Linked DNA regions of Marichromatium purpuratum 984. The protein of the gene in region 1 interacts with the protein of each later gene in a pairwise test. Links are inferred from orthologs where the notes say so. Each region holds a gene or a part of one and is shown in the gene's direction. Other genes may lie near its edges. The genes, in order: ftsB and MARPU_RS13950.

Evidence for each region.
Region 2: the proteins of ftsB (region 1) and MARPU_RS13950 interact in binary tests that used the Escherichia coli proteins (3 or more experiments, as listed by UniProt). The link is inferred for Marichromatium purpuratum 984 from one-to-one orthologs.

What each region holds. Positions count from the first base shown.
Region 1 is NZ_CP007031.1:564,820-571,906, forward strand. The notes cover bases 176-2,902. They hold ftsB (cell division protein FtsB), read left to right. Parts: upstream 176-1,254; coding sequence 1,255-1,551; downstream 1,552-2,902. Other genes in these bases: eno (phosphopyruvate hydratase), read left to right, coding at 176-1,195; ispD (2-C-methyl-D-erythritol 4-phosphate cytidylyltransferase), read left to right, coding at 1,548-2,258; ispF (2-C-methyl-D-erythritol 2,4-cyclodiphosphate synthase), read left to right, coding at 2,329-2,799; truD (tRNA pseudouridine(13) synthase TruD), read left to right, coding at 2,796-2,902. Outside these bases: more of eno, read left to right, coding at 1-175; more of truD, read left to right, coding at 2,903-3,857; MARPU_RS02640 (EAL domain-containing protein), read right to left, coding at 3,854-7,087. UniProt on the Escherichia coli protein: Essential cell division protein. May link together the upstream cell division proteins, which are predominantly cytoplasmic, with the downstream cell division proteins, which are predominantly periplasmic.
Region 2 is NZ_CP007031.1:3,211,754-3,219,112, reverse strand. Bases 45-3,043 are described here. They hold MARPU_RS13950 (cell division protein FtsQ/DivIB), read left to right. Parts: upstream 45-1,143; coding sequence 1,144-1,944; downstream 1,945-3,043. Other genes in these bases: ftsA (cell division protein FtsA), read left to right, coding at 1,951-3,043; MARPU_RS13955 (D-alanine--D-alanine ligase), read left to right, coding at 216-1,151; murB (UDP-N-acetylmuramate dehydrogenase), read left to right, coding at 45-219. In the rest of the region: more of murB, read left to right, coding at 1-44; more of ftsA, read left to right, coding at 3,044-3,186; cell division protein FtsZ, read left to right, coding at 3,400-4,566; lpxC (UDP-3-O-acyl-N-acetylglucosamine deacetylase), read left to right, coding at 4,819-5,730; MARPU_RS13930 (DciA family protein), read right to left, coding at 5,843-6,304; MARPU_RS13925 (M23 family metallopeptidase), read left to right, coding at 6,498-7,359. UniProt on the Escherichia coli protein: Essential cell division protein. May link together the upstream cell division proteins, which are predominantly cytoplasmic, with the downstream cell division proteins, which are predominantly periplasmic. May control correct divisome assembly.

The sequences.
Region 1 (7,087 bases):
CGACGGCGCCATCGGTCGCGCCATCGTGCCCTCGGGTGCTTCCACCGGCTCGCGCGAGGCCTTGGAGCTGCGCGACGGCGAGACCGATCGCTTCTGCGGCAAGGGCGTGTTGACCGCAGTGGCCAACATCCAGGGCGAGCTGCGCGAGGCGCTGATCGGCATGGACGTGCTCGATCAGCAGGCGCTCGATCGCCGCATGCTCGCGCTCGACGGTACCGACAACAAGGGCCGGCTCGGCGCCAATGCCCTGCTCGGTGTGTCGCTGGCCAATGCCCATGCCGCCGCGCAGGAGAAGGCGGTGGCGCTGTTCCGCTCGATCTCGAGCGGTCCCTACCGGCTGCCGGTGCCGATGATGAACATCATCAACGGCGGTGAGCACGCCGACAACAGCGTCGATTTCCAGGAGTTCATGATCATGCCGGTGGGTGCCACGAGCATCCGCGAGGCGGTGCGCTACGGCGCCGAGATCTTCCACGCGCTCAAGTCGGTGCTGCATGCCCGTGGTCTGGCCACCAGCGTCGGCGACGAGGGCGGCTTCGCCCCCGACCTGGCGTCCAACGAGGCGGCCATCGAGGTCATCCTCGAGGCGATCGAGAAGGCCGGCTACAAGGCCGGCGAGGACATCTTCCTGGCGCTCGACGTCGCCGCCTCCGAGTTCTACGAGGACGGCCAGTACCACCTCAAGGGCGAGGGCCGCACCCTCGATGCCGAGGGCATGGTCGACCTGCTCGAGTCCTGGGTCGATCGTTACCCGATCCTCAGCATCGAGGACGGTCTCGCCGAGGGCGACTGGGACGGCTGGAAGACGCTCACCGAGCGGCTCGGCGCGCGGGTGCAGATCGTCGGCGACGACCTCTTCGTCACCAACACCAAGATCCTGCGCGAGGGCATCGACAAGGGCATCGCCAACTCGATCCTGATCAAGGTCAACCAGATCGGCACCCTCACCGAGACCCTCGAGGCGATCGCCATGGCGCACGCCGCCGGTTATACCGCCGTGGTCTCGCACCGCTCCGGCGAGACCGAGGACACCACCATCGCCGACCTGGTGGTCGCCGCCGGCACCGGTCAGATCAAGACCGGCTCGCTGTCGCGCTCCGATCGCATCGCCAAGTACAACCAGCTGATGCGCATCGAGGACCAGCTCGGCGACGAGGCCGCTTACGCCGGTCGCGACGCCTTCAAATGGCTGTGAACGACGCCCCCGGTCGTCGCTGAGCCTGCCCCGGGCCGCCGTTCTCGAGCACCTCATCCATGCGCCTGCTGATCGCGTTGCTGGTGTTCGTGCTGTTGGCGCTCCACTACCGGCTGTGGGTCGGTGACGGGAGCCAGGCCGAACTCGCCGCGCTGCGCCAGGAGATCGCCGCGCAGCGTGTCGAACTCGAGCGCCTCGGCGCACGCAACGCCAAGCTGCGCGCCGAGGTGGTCGATCTCGGCAGCGGGCTCGAAGCGCTCGAGGAGCGCGCCCGCGCCGAACTCGGCATGATCAGGCCCGGGGAGACCTTCCTGCAGGTGATCGAACCTCGCCCCTCCGTGGAGCCCCCGCATTGACCGCCAAACCCGCCTTCTGGGCAGTGATCCCCGCCGCCGGCGTCGGCCGACGGATGGGGAGCGCCATCCCCAAGCAATATCTCGATCTCGCCGACCGGACGGTGATCGAACACACCCTCGAGTGCTTCGTCGAGCACCCCGCCATCGCCGGTGTGGTGGTCGCCGTCGATCCCGCCGACCCCTATTGGCCCGAGACCCGTTACGCCACCCATCCCCGGGTGATCCGCGCGCCGGGTGGCGCGGAGCGCTGCAATTCGGTGCTCAACGGGCTCGAGGCGCTGAGCGGACAGGCCGCCGAAGACGACTGGGTGCTGGTGCACGATGCCGCGCGCCCCTGTCTGCGCCGCTCGGATCTCGACGCCATGCTCGAGGGGCTGGCCGATGATCCGGTCGGCGGCATTCTCGCGGTGCAGGTGCGCGACACCATGAAGCGCGCCGGTGCGGAGGGTCGGATCGAGACCACCGTTGAGCGCAGCGCCCTGTGGCACGCCTTCACCCCGCAGATGTTCCGCCTCGGGACGCTGCGTCAGGCACTGCGTCAGGCGCTCGCCGAGGGCGCGCTGGTCACCGACGAGGCCTCGGCGATCGAGCGCCTGGGGCAGGCCCCGCGGCTGCTCGAGGGCCAGTCGGACAACCTCAAGATCACCCGTCCCGAGGATCTGGCGCTGGCCCGTTTCCATCTGCAGCAGCAGGGGCGTCTCGACTGAGAACAACCGCTGTACCGGGGCGACGGATAGGCCCCGGCTTCCTTCAACCTGCCTTCGGAGAATGCGTTCCATGTTGATTGGTCAGGGTTTCGATGCCCATCGTTTCGCCCCCGGATGCCGACTGGTGCTCGGTGGTGTGGAGATTCCCCACGAGCTGGGACTGACCGCCCACTCCGACGGCGACGTGCTGATTCATGCGCTGTGCGATGCCCTGCTCGGCGCCGCCGGGCTCGGCGACATCGGTCGTCATTTCCCCGACAACGATCAGGCCTATGCCGGGATCGACAGCCGCATCCTGCTGCGCCGGGTGATCGCCAGCCTGCACGAGCGCGGCCTGCGGGTGCACAACGCCGACATGACGCTGATCGCCCAGCAGCCCAAGCTCGCGCCCTATATCGACACCATGCGCGAGGTGCTCGCCGGGGACCTGCAGTGTGAACCGGCGCGGGTCAACGTCAAGGCCACCACCATGGAGCAGATGGGCTTCACCGGTCGCGGCGAGGGCATCGCCGCCTCGGCCTCGGTGCTGCTGGTCGAATGAGCCAGCCGCCGCTGCCCGGGCACACCCCCTTCGCGCAGTTGCCGCGCGCCTATGGCGCGCCGCTCGGGCGCGGTCGGCTGCGGGTCGAACCGGAGGACTTCCAGGTCGAGGAGCGGCTCGCCTTCGAGCCCGACGGTGACGGCGAGCACCTGCTGCTGTGGGTGCGCAAGCGCGAGGCTAATACCGAGTGGGTGGCGCGGCGGCTGGCCGCCTGCGCCGGGGTGGCGGTCTCGGCGGTCGGCTATGCCGGGCTCAAGGACCGTCACGCGGTCACCTGGCAGTGGTTCTCGCTGCCGCGCCCGCGTGCCGGCGAGCCGGACTGGTCGGCGCTTGCCACCGACGGCATCGAGGTGCTGGAGGTCCACGCCCATCGGCGCAAGCTGCGGCGCGGCGCGCTGGTCGGCAACCGCTTCCGTCTCCTGATGCGCGACCTCGCCCCCGACCCCGAGGCCCTGGCCGAGCGGGTCGCGGCGATCGGCGCGCGCGGCGTGCCCAACTACTTCGGTGAGCAGCGCTTCGGGCGCGACGGTGGCAACCTCGCCCAGGCCCATGCGCTGTTCAGCGGCGCGCCGGTGCCTCGGGTGTCGCGTCATGTGCGCGGGCTGTGGCTGTCGGCGGCACGCTCGCAGCTGTTCAACGAGACGCTCGCCGGGCGGGTGGCCGACGACTGCTGGGATCGACCGCTCGATGGGGATCGTCTGCAGCTCGATGGCTGCAACTCGCACTTCGCCGTCGAGACCGTCGATGAAACGCTGCTGACGCGCTGTGCCCGACTCGACGTCCACCCCACCGGCCCGCTGTGGGGCGAGGGCGCGCCGCCGAGCCGGGGCGAGGTGTTGGCGCGTGAGCAAGCGGTGGCCACCGCCTTCCCCGGCTGGCCCGAGGGGCTGGCGGCGGCGGGGCTGGCGCAGGAGCGGCGCGCGCTGCGTCTGCCGGTGTTCGACCTCGTCGCCGAACAGCTCGACGGCGGTGTGCGCCTCACCTTCGAGCTGCCCGCCGGGGCCTATGCCACGGCGGTGTTGCGCGAACTGCTCGATGATTGGGCCACCGTCGACTAGCGCGGCCCGAAGCGTGCGGCGAAGGCCTCCGGGGTGAGCGGCGGGGCACACAGATAGCCCTGATAGGCCTCGCATCCCCGCTCGCGCAGGAATTCCAGCTGCGCCTCGGTTTCGACGCCTTCGGCGATCACCCGCAGTTTCAGGTTGCGCGCCATCGCGATGATGGTGGCGGCGATCTCCATGTCGTCGCGCTGTGCCGGGATGTCGCGCACGAAGCTGCGGTCGATCTTGAGTTCGTCGATGGCGAAGCGACGCAGATAGGCCAGCGACGAGTAGCCGGTGCCGAAGTCGTCGATCGACAGACGGATGCCGAGCGCGCGTAGTGCCTGGAGACGCTGCTCGACCTCGTCGCCTTCCCCCATCAGCATGCTCTCGGTGAGTTCGAGCTTGAGCCGGTGCGCCGGCCAGCCGGTCGCGGTGAGCGCCTGCTCGATGCAATCGACACAGTCGGGTTGCAGCAGCTGGCGCGCCGAGAGGTTGACCGCGATGGTCTCGAGGACCAGCCCGGCGTCGAGCCAGCACATTCCCTGACGGCAGGCGGTGCGCAGCACCCAGTCGCCGAGGGGCAGGATCAGTCCGGTCTCCTCGGCCAGGGGAATGAAGCGCGTCGGTGGTACCAACCCCTGGTCGGGCGTGTTCCAGCGCACCAGTGCCTCGCAGCCGATCAACGCGCCGCTGACACAGTCGAACTGTGGCTGGAAGTGGAGCAGGAACTCCTCGTTTCCCAGGGCCTGACGCAGCCGTGCCTCCAGCTCGAGTCGCTCGGCGGCCTGGGCGCTCAACTCCGGGGTATGGAAGCCATAGTTGCCGCGTCCCTGCGCCTTGACCTGATAGAGCGCGACCTCGGCGTGCTGGATCAGCTCGCTGGCCGAGCTGCCGTCCTGCGGGTAGACCCCGATGCCGATACTGGCGCCGACATGGATCTCGTGATCGCCGGGCAGGGTGATCGGTCGTCGCAACAGCTCGAGCAAGTCGCGGGCGACGCCCGCGGCCTGACGTGGCTGGTGCAGCCGCTCGAGCACCACCAGGAACTCGTCGCCGCCGAGTCGCCCGAGGGTGTCGCCCTCGCGCAGCCGGGTCGCGAAACGGTGCGCCAGGAGTTCGAGCAGGTTGTCGCCGGCAGGGTGACCGAGGCTGTTGTTGATGTGCTTGAAGCGGTCGAGATCGATCAGCAGCACGGCGATGTAGTGACCGTGACGCTGAGCGCGCTCGAGGGCGTGGCTGAGTCGCGACTGCAGCAGCAGTCGATTGGGCAGTCCGGTGAGTGGGTCGAAGTGCGCCAGACGTTCGCGCGCCGCCTCCGAGTGTCTGAGTTGGCTGAGGTCGGTCATCACCCCGACATAGCGCTCGGGATTGCCGGCGGTATCGGTGACCAGGCTGATCGACAGCAGTACCGGGCGCACCTCGCCGCTCTTGATGCGGTTCCAGATCTCGCCTTGCCAGTGTCCCTGTTCGAGCAGGCAGGCCCACAATTGCTGATAGAAGGCGCGACCCTGGCGCTCGGAGCGCAACAGGTTGGGGTTGCGACCGATGACCTCCTCGGCGCTGTAGCCGGTGATCTGGGTGTAGGCAGGGTTGATCGACAGGATTCGGGGTCTGAGGTCGGTGACCACCACGCCCTCGCGGGCGCTCGCCAGGACCGCGGCCGATTGGCGCAGTGCGTTGGTGGTGCGCGCCCGGGTCACCGCCAGCGCGGCGAGCTGGCCGAACTCGGCGATATGCGCCTGGGTGGCGGCGTCGGGGAGACCGGGAGTGGTGCGATAGACGACGAGTATGCCCAGCGCCTCGCCAGTGTCGTCGTGAAAGGGAAAGGACCAGCAGGCGCGGAGTCCGGCCGCCTGATGTTGTTCGAGGTACTGCTGCCAGGCGGGATGTTTGGCGATGTCGGCGACCAGTGCCGGGGTGGTGTCACGCAGCGTGGGGGCGAACGGGGTTCGTTCGGGCGCACAGTCCTCGAGCGCGGCATTGAGTACCGGTGCGAGGTGCGGCGCGGCGAAGCTGCGCAGCCGTTTGTTGACGGGGTCGCGTACCACCACCGAGACCCGCAGTCTGGGTTCGGCCTGCTCGAGCCGGGTGGCGATCTCGCCGAGCAGTTCGGGGAGCGCGCGGTCGTCGAGCAGGCCGTCGAGTACCGCCATGCGGGTCTCGTGGAAGTGCTCGGCATGCTTGCTGTCGCTGATATCGCGCCAGGCGCCGATCGCCTCGGTGTGCGCCGGGCTCTCGTGTCCGAGAATGCGCAGTTCGTCCTCGATCCAGCGCATGCCACCGTCACGGTCGAACAGCCGGTACTGCTGCCTGAGCTGTCCGCGGTTGACGAGCTGACCGAGGGCGCGCTCGACCGACTCGCGGTCGTCGTGATGGATCTGGCGCAGCCACCAGTCGGGGCGCATCGTCTCGTCGCGCGTGAACCCGAGCAGGGCGGTGATGTTGTCGCTGACCCAGGTCGGACGAGGGCGGTGCTGCTCGATGCGCAGGGTATAGAGCACCACCGGGCTGGCCTCGAGCATCAACCCGAGATGGGTCGAGGTCTGGCGCAGCGCGGCGCGTTCGCGGGCCAGCTCGGCCTGGTGGGCGATGCGCTCGAGCGTGGCGGTGAGCTGATGGAGATAGCCGGGCTGCTTGAGGACATAGGCGTCGACCCCGAGCTGCAGCGCGCGCGCGACCACGCGCTCGCCCCCCTGCCCGGAGACGATCACCACCGGCAGCGCGAGGTTGCGGTCGTCGCGCAGTTGCTTGAGTGCCTCCAGGGCGTCCAGACCGGGAAGACGGTAGTCGAGCAGCAGTACGTCGAAGGTCGAGGTGTCCTCGGCGGTGCCCGGCAGGTGATCGAGTGCCTCCTCGGCGCTGCCGACCAGAGTCAGATGGATGTGGGGGGCGTGACGGGTGAGATGGCGGACGGTGAGGTCGGCGTCGTCGGTGTTGCGCTCGGCATAGAGGACGCGCAGTCCGTGCCCGTGGCGCGCCTCGGCGCTGCGGAAGCGGCGCCAGGCACGGGCGAGCCGAGCGGGGAGTTCGTCCGCCTCGATCTCATCCTTGATCAGGTAGTCGTCGGCGCCGGCCTGGAGTGCGTCGGCCGCGCTGCCGGCATCGCCCGCGCCGGTGAGCACGACCACGGCCAGGGGGAGGCGCCGTTCACGGATCCAGTCGAGCAGCTCCAGCCCCGAGCCATCCGGCAGCCCGAGGTCGAGCAGTACCAGCTGGTAGCGCTCCGGGTGGTACAGCCGTTCCCT
Region 2 (7,359 bases), 2.7 Mb from region 1 along the record:
GACCATGCCGCGCGACTGATCGAGGCCAACGGGCTCAAGGGGCGACGACTCGGCGGCGCCCAGGTCTCCGAGCGTCACGCCAACTTCATCATCAACACGGGCGATGCCACCGCCCGGGACATCGTCGAGCTGATCGCGCTGGTGCAGACCACGGTCGAACGCGCCAGCGGGGTGCGGTTGATGCCCGAGGTGCGGCGGCTCGTCGGGGGGGAGTCATGACCAGGCATCGGGTTCAGGACGCGGCCGGGTTCGGCCGGGTTGCGGTGTTGCTCGGTGGCGAGGCGGCCGAGCGCGAGATCTCGCTGAGGAGCGGGCGTGCGGTGCTCGAGGCGCTGCGCCGTCAGGGTGTCGACGCCGAGCCGATCGACCCCGGCGCCGACGTGCTCGAGCGCTTGCGGGTCGGCGGCTTCGAGCGCGCCTTCGTGGTGCTCCACGGACGCGGCGGCGAGGACGGCCAGATCCAGGGGGCGCTCGAGCGTATCGGCATGCCCTACACCGGCTCCGGGGTGCTCGGCTCGGCGCTGGGCATGGACAAGCATCGCTGCAAGCTGCTGTGGTCGGGGGGCGGTCTGCCCACCGCAGACGCCGTGCTGCTGCGCGACGAGGACGACCTGCCGACGGCCGCGGCGCTCGGTTTCCCGTTGATGGTCAAGCCGGTGCACGAGGGCTCGAGCATCGGCATGGCCAAGGTCGAGGACGTCGCCGGGCTCGCCGCCGCCTGGCGTGCGGCGAGTGCCTTCGATGCCCTGGTGCTCGCCGAGCGCTGGATCGCGGGCGCGGAGTACACCTGCGCCATCCTCGGCGAGGAGGCGCTGCCGCTGATCCGGCTGGAGACGCCCAACGTCTTCTACGACTACGAGGCCAAGTACAGCGCCGACACCACCCGCTACTTCTGCCCCAGCGGACTGGAGCCGGCGCGCGAGCACGCGCTGCAGTCGCTCGCGCTCGACGCCTTCGAGCAGGCCGGGGCGAGCGGCTGGGGGCGGGTCGACCTGATGCTCGACGCCGCTGGCGACCCCTTCCTGCTGGAGATCAACACGGTGCCGGGGATGACCGATCACAGCCTGGTGCCGATGGCGGCGCGGGCGGCGGGGATGGACTTCGATCGGCTGGTGTGGCGCATCCTGGAGACGAGTTTCGACCGTGGCTGAACGACGCCGTCGCGGGGCTACCAGGAAGCGTCCGCTGTTGCAGCGGCTGGGGCGCTCGCGTTGGCGCGGGCTGCTCGGGGTGGTGCTGCTGCTGGCGATGCCGCTCGGGGCTTGGCGGTTTATCCAGGAGGAGCCGGGGTTGTTGCCGGTGCGGGTGATCGAGGTCGAGGGCGAGCTGCATCATCACTCCTCGGCGTTGCTCAGCCAGACCCTGACCGAGCGACTCGATGGCGGCATCCTGACCGCCAACCTGGTCGAACTCAAGCGCGCGGCCGAGTCGCTGGCCTGGGTCGGTCATGCCAGTCTGCGTCGGGTGTGGCCCGATCGGCTGCTGGTGCTGGTCGAGGAGCATCGGCCGATCGCGCGCTGGAACGACGATGGTCTGGTGACCGCCGAGGGGGTGGTGTTCCGACCGCGCGCCGCGACCCTGCCGGCGGGATTGCCGGTGCTCGTGGGCGAGGAGGCGCGCGCCGCCGAGCTGGCGAGTCGCTATCAGGACTGGCGCGACCGACTGATGCTGGTCGGCCATCTGATCCAGACCCTGGCGGTCGATCCGCGCGGCGATTGGCGCATCGAGCTGGTGATGGGTACCGAGCTGCGGCTCGGGTCCGAGCAGGTCGAGGAGCGTCTCGCCCGCTTCATCGCCAACGCCCCGCAGCTCGAGGCGGTTGGACAATTGTTGGTCGTGGATCTGCGCTACAGCAACGGGTTCGCCGTGCGCTGGGCGGATGAGAGACAGGCGCAGGTCCGCGCGAACTCGGGTCGCCCGGAGTGGCCCGACAATCGAGGATAGAACCGGATGTCGCGACGTAACGACAAGAATCTTTTGGTGGGCCTGGACATCGGCACCTCCAAAGTCGCCGCCCTGATCGGCGAACTCAAGGATGATGATCAGATCGAGATCATCGGCATCGGCGCCCACCCCTCGCGCGGACTCAAGCGCGGGGTGGTGGTCGACATCGAGTCGACGGTGCAGTCGATCCAGCGCGCGGTGGAAGAGGCCGAGCTGATGGCCGGCTGCGAGATCCACTCGGTGCACGCCGGGATCGCCGGCAGCCATGTGCGCAGCTTCAACTCCGACGGTGTCGCCAAGGTCAACGAGGGTGAGGTCACCCAGGCCGATGTCGATCAGGTGATCGACTCGGCGCGTGCGGTGGCGATCCCGGCCGACCAGAAGACCCTGCACATCCTGCCGCAGGAATTCATCATCGACGAGCAGGGCGGGGTGCGCGAGCCGATCGGCATGTGCGGGGTGCGCCTCGAGGCCAAGGTGCACATCGTCACCGGCGCGGCGAGCGCGGCGCAGAACCTCACCCGCTGCATCGGCCGCTGCGGGCTCGATGTCGACGACCTGGTGCTCTCGCAGCTGAGTTCGAGCTACTCGGTGCTCGGCGAGGACGAGAAGGAACTCGGCGTCTGTCTGGTCGACATCGGTGCCGGCACCACCGATATGGCGGTGTTCACCAATGGCGCCATCCGCCACACCTCGGTGATCCCGATCGCCGGCGACCAGGTCACCAACGACATCGCCGTGGCGCTGCGCACGCCCACCCAATACGCCGAGCAGATCAAGGTCGAGCATGCCTGCGCGCTCGCTCAGCTCGCCGCCGACAGCGAGGCGATCGAGGTGCCGAGCATCGGTGACCGACCGCCACGCCGGCTCTCGCGCCAGATGCTCGCCGAGGTCGCCGAGCCGCGCTACGAAGAGCTGCTGACCCTGCTGAAGAACGAGCTGCGGCGCAGCGGGCTGGAGGAGGTGGTCGCCGGCGGCGTGGTGCTCACCGGCGGCGGGGCCAAGATGGAGGGACTGGTCGAGCTGGCCGAGTCGGTGTTCGACATGCCGGTGCGTCTCGGTGTGCCGCAGCACGTCGTCGGCATGTCCGAGGTGGTCGACAACCCGGCCTATGCGACCGGGGTGGGACTGCTGATGTATGCGCGCCAGCACCGCTTCGCCCGTGCTCCCGAGATGGCCGAGGGGCCGGGGCTGCAAGGGATGTGGTCGCGCATGCGCGGCTGGTTCCAGGGCACGTTCTAGAGGGACGGTGCCGCTGCTCCGGTCGTTCCGGGGCGGTGGTGTCGGCAGGGCGGTGTCGCGAGCGATGCCGTAGTCAGGATGGACCGCGGCCTGCGGTCTCAGAGGCCCCGGTGTCCAGAGGACGTCGGGGATGTCGGGGGGCGGTGTCGCCTGGAGCGCGGCGCCGACGAGGTTTCAGGTTTTTGCGCACTGCAACAAGAGAGGAGATTTCACATGTTCGAACTGATGGACACCCATAGCCAGAACGCGGTCATCAAGGTTATCGGCGTCGGTGGCGGTGGCGGCAACGCGGTCAACCACATGGTCGCCTCGACCATCGAGGGGGTCGACTTCATCTGCGCCAACACCGATGCTCAGGCGCTGAAGAACTCCAACGTCAAGACCATCCTGCAGCTCGGCGCCGGTATCACCAAGGGACTGGGCGCGGGCGCCGACCCCGAGGTCGGACAGAGTGCCGCGATGGAGGATCGCGATCGCATCCAGGATGCGCTCGAGGGCGCCGACATGGTCTTCATCACCGCGGGCATGGGCGGTGGTACCGGTACCGGCGCCGCGCCGGTGGTCGCCCAGGTCGCCAAGGAGCTGGGGATCCTCACCGTCGCCGTGGTCACCAAGCCCTTCCCCTTCGAGGGCGTCAAGCGCAGCCGCGTGGCCGAGGAGGGGATCGCCGAGTTGGCCACCAACGTCGATTCGCTGATCACCATTCCCAACGAGAAGCTGCTGGCGGTGCTCGGCAAGGAGATGAGCCTGCTCGACGCCTTCCGCGCGGCCAACGACGTGCTGCTCAACGCCACTCAGGGCATCGCCGAGCTGATCACCCGCCCGGGACTGATCAACGTCGACTTCGCCGATGTCAAGACGGTGATGTCGACGATGGGCGTGGCGATGATGGGGACCGGTGCGGCCCAGGGCGAGAATCGTGCCCGCGAGGCAGCCGAGGCGGCGATCCGCAGCCCGCTGCTCGAGGACATCGATCTCGCCGGCGCCAAGGGCATCCTGGTCAACATCACCGCGGGGATGAGCCTCACCATCGGTGAGTTCGACGAGGTCGGCAGCACGGTGCGCGAGTTCGCCGACGACGAGGCCACCGTGGTGGTCGGGACCGTGGTCGACCCCGAACTTGAGGACGAGCTGCGAGTGACCGTGGTCGCCACCGGGCTCGGCGGTAATCGCGTCAAGGTCCGCCGTCCCGGGCTGCAGGAGCCGGCGATGCGTCTGGTCAGCGGTGACGGGGGTGAGAGCGCGCCCGACTATCGCGAACTCGATCGCCGTCCGGCGGTTGCGCGCAAGGCGGGTGCTCAGGCGGCGTCCGAGTCGGTCGGGGAGAGCGACCTGGATTATCTCGACATCCCCGCCTTCTTGCGTCGTCAGGCTGATTGATCAGGGGTTTCCCTGTATCTGAAAGACGTTTGAAAACAGGGGCGTCGTGTCTTGTTGCGTGCGAAACTTGATAAATCTTCGGGAAAACCCTAAGCTATCCGAAACCGCACCCGTCGTGATGACGCGCGTGCACATGAATCGAGCACAGGATGAGCGGCGTGGGGCCGGTTGAGCCGGTCCCGCGCTGGACTCGACCGGCAACCGGCAGGGATCGCCGTCGGCCGCCGTGGATAGCGAGGGGTAACCCGGGCGATGATCAAGCAACGCACCTTGAAGACCGTGATCCAGACCACCGGCGTGGGGCTTCACACCGGTGAGAAGGTCGCGCTCACCCTGCGCCCGGCCGCTCCGGATACCGGTATCGTGTTCCGGCGGGTGGATCTCGACACCCCGGTCGAGATCCAGGCCACGCCCTTCAACGTCGGCGACACCCGGCTCTCCACCACCCTGGTGCGCGACGACGTGCGGGTTTCCACCGTCGAGCACCTGCTCGCCGCCTTCGCCGGCTTCGGTATCGACAACGCCTATGTCGATCTCGGTGCCGCCGAAGTGCCGATCATGGACGGCAGCGCCGCGCCCTTCGTGTTCCTTATCCAGTCTGCCGGTGTCGAGGAGCAGCCTAGGGCCAAGCGCTTCATCCGCATCAAGCGCCCGATCGAGGTGCGTGATGGCGACAAGTACGCACGCTTTACGCCCTATCACGGCTTCCGGGTCGATTTTTCCATCGATTTCGACCATCCGGCCTTCCACGCTCGGGTCAATCGCGCCAGCATCGACCTCTCGACCCACTCCTTCGTGCGCGAGGTCAGCCGGGCCCGGACCTTCGGCTTTCTCAAGGAGATCGAGGCGCTGCGCCAGCAGAACCTCGCCCTCGGCGGTAGCCTCGACAATGCCGTGGTGGTCGATGAGTATCGGGTGCTCAACGAGGAAGGCCTGCGCTACGACGACGAGTTCGTGCGTCACAAGATGCTCGACGCCATCGGTGACCTGTACCTGCTCGGCCATTCTCTGGTCGGCGCCTTCAGCGGTCACAAGTCCGGGCACGCACTCAACAACATGCTGGTCCGTGCCCTGGTTGCCGACACCGCCGCCTGGGAGGAGGTCAGCTTCGAGGACGGTGAGTGCGCCCCCATCGGTTATGGTCAGCCGGTGGCCGCGATCTGAGCCGCCGGGTCTGGCCGGGCGATGATGATGGTCGCGCCCAGCCCTCGTCAATCCATTGCCGCAACGACCGGTCGCTGCCCCTGGCAGCGGCCGGTCGCTTGCGTGTGCTCGCTCAGTCGTTCGAGGTGTCGTCCTCGACATGACGCTCGGCGAGTCGTCTGAAGGTGGCGGCGAGTTCGGGGTCGTCCAGGTGTTCGGCGGCGGTGCGCAAGTGTTCGACGGTCGCCGCCGAGAGTCGACGCGGAGTGCCGGTCTGAGCGCTGGTGGGGTGCTGGCGTGGTGACTGTGGCGGTCGGGTCTGGATGTGCACCGCGGTGAGATCGGGCGCGGCCAGCGCGGCGCCGAGATCGCGGGCGATGAAGCGCGCGCGAGTCGCCCACGCCGGCGAGTCGAGCACTAGCACCAACGTGGTGTCCTCGAGGTGGGCGTCGATACAGTGACGCTGCAGCCCGCCGGGGACGCGCTGGCGAGCGGCCTCGAGTAGTTCGAGTTCGCGCTGTCGCCGGGCGAGCCGGGCGCGCACCATGGGGTTGTTCCAGAGCAGGTCGTGGATCGTTTTGGGCCGGTCGGGCATCGCTGCGGGTTGTCGGTGTGTCGAGCAGGAGGCGTGTGCTGCCGCCCGATGATGTCAATGAAGGCGCCTATCCAATCGTTCGGCGTTTCCGGTAGGTGGCGAATGGGGCCATGCCGGCAGTGCCAGAATCAAATCACGTCACCGTAGTATAAACTCGCGTCCTCGGGCGTGAGCCTAACCGTAGAGAGAAGCGATGCATCATCTCGATCGAAGCAAGGCCCCGCGTGGCCAGGTGATCCTGCTGGCCCTCGGGGCCTGCGTGCTCGGTGGTGGCGGGATCGGATTCCTGGCCGGTCAGTCCCTCATCCGCATCGAACCGCCCGCCCCGCCACCTGCCGCCGCATCCACTCTCTCGATTCCCGCCACCCCCTCCACCGATGAAATCAACGCGCTCGCCGCCCGTCTCGGGGAGATGCAGGCCGAACTGCTGCGACTCAATGCGCTCGGCGCACGGCTGGTGCAGATGTCCGGGCTCGACGCCGAGGAGTTCGACTTCGATCGACCGCCGCCGCAGGGTGGCCCCGCCGAGGGACCGGTGCGCGACTACACCATCAAGGAATTGATTAGCGAACTCGGCAGCGTCGCCAGTCTCATCGATGATCGCCAGCGCAAGCTCGGGGTGATCGAGGGCGTGGTGATGGAGCAGGGGCTCAAGGCGCAGGCGCTGCCGACCAACTGGCCGGTCGCCTCCGGCTATATCACCTCCAAGTTCGGCTATCGGATCCACCCGACGCGCAAGGTGCGGCTGTTCCACAGTGGTGTCGACTTCGCCAGTCCGCGCGGCACCCCGATCGCCGCAGCCGCCGATGGCGTGGTCGAGTTCAGCGGCCGACGCAATGGCTATGGCTTGGTGGTCGATGTTCGTCACATGGACGGACTGGTGACCCGCTACGCCCATAACAACAAGAATCTGGTCGAGGTCGGGCAGATGGTGCGCCGGGGGCAGAAGATCGCCACCGTCGGCTCGTCGGGCGTCGCCACCGGTCCGCACGTGCACTTCGAGGTGATCAAGGACGGTAAGGCCGTTGACCCCATGGTCTACCTTGGCAAGACGC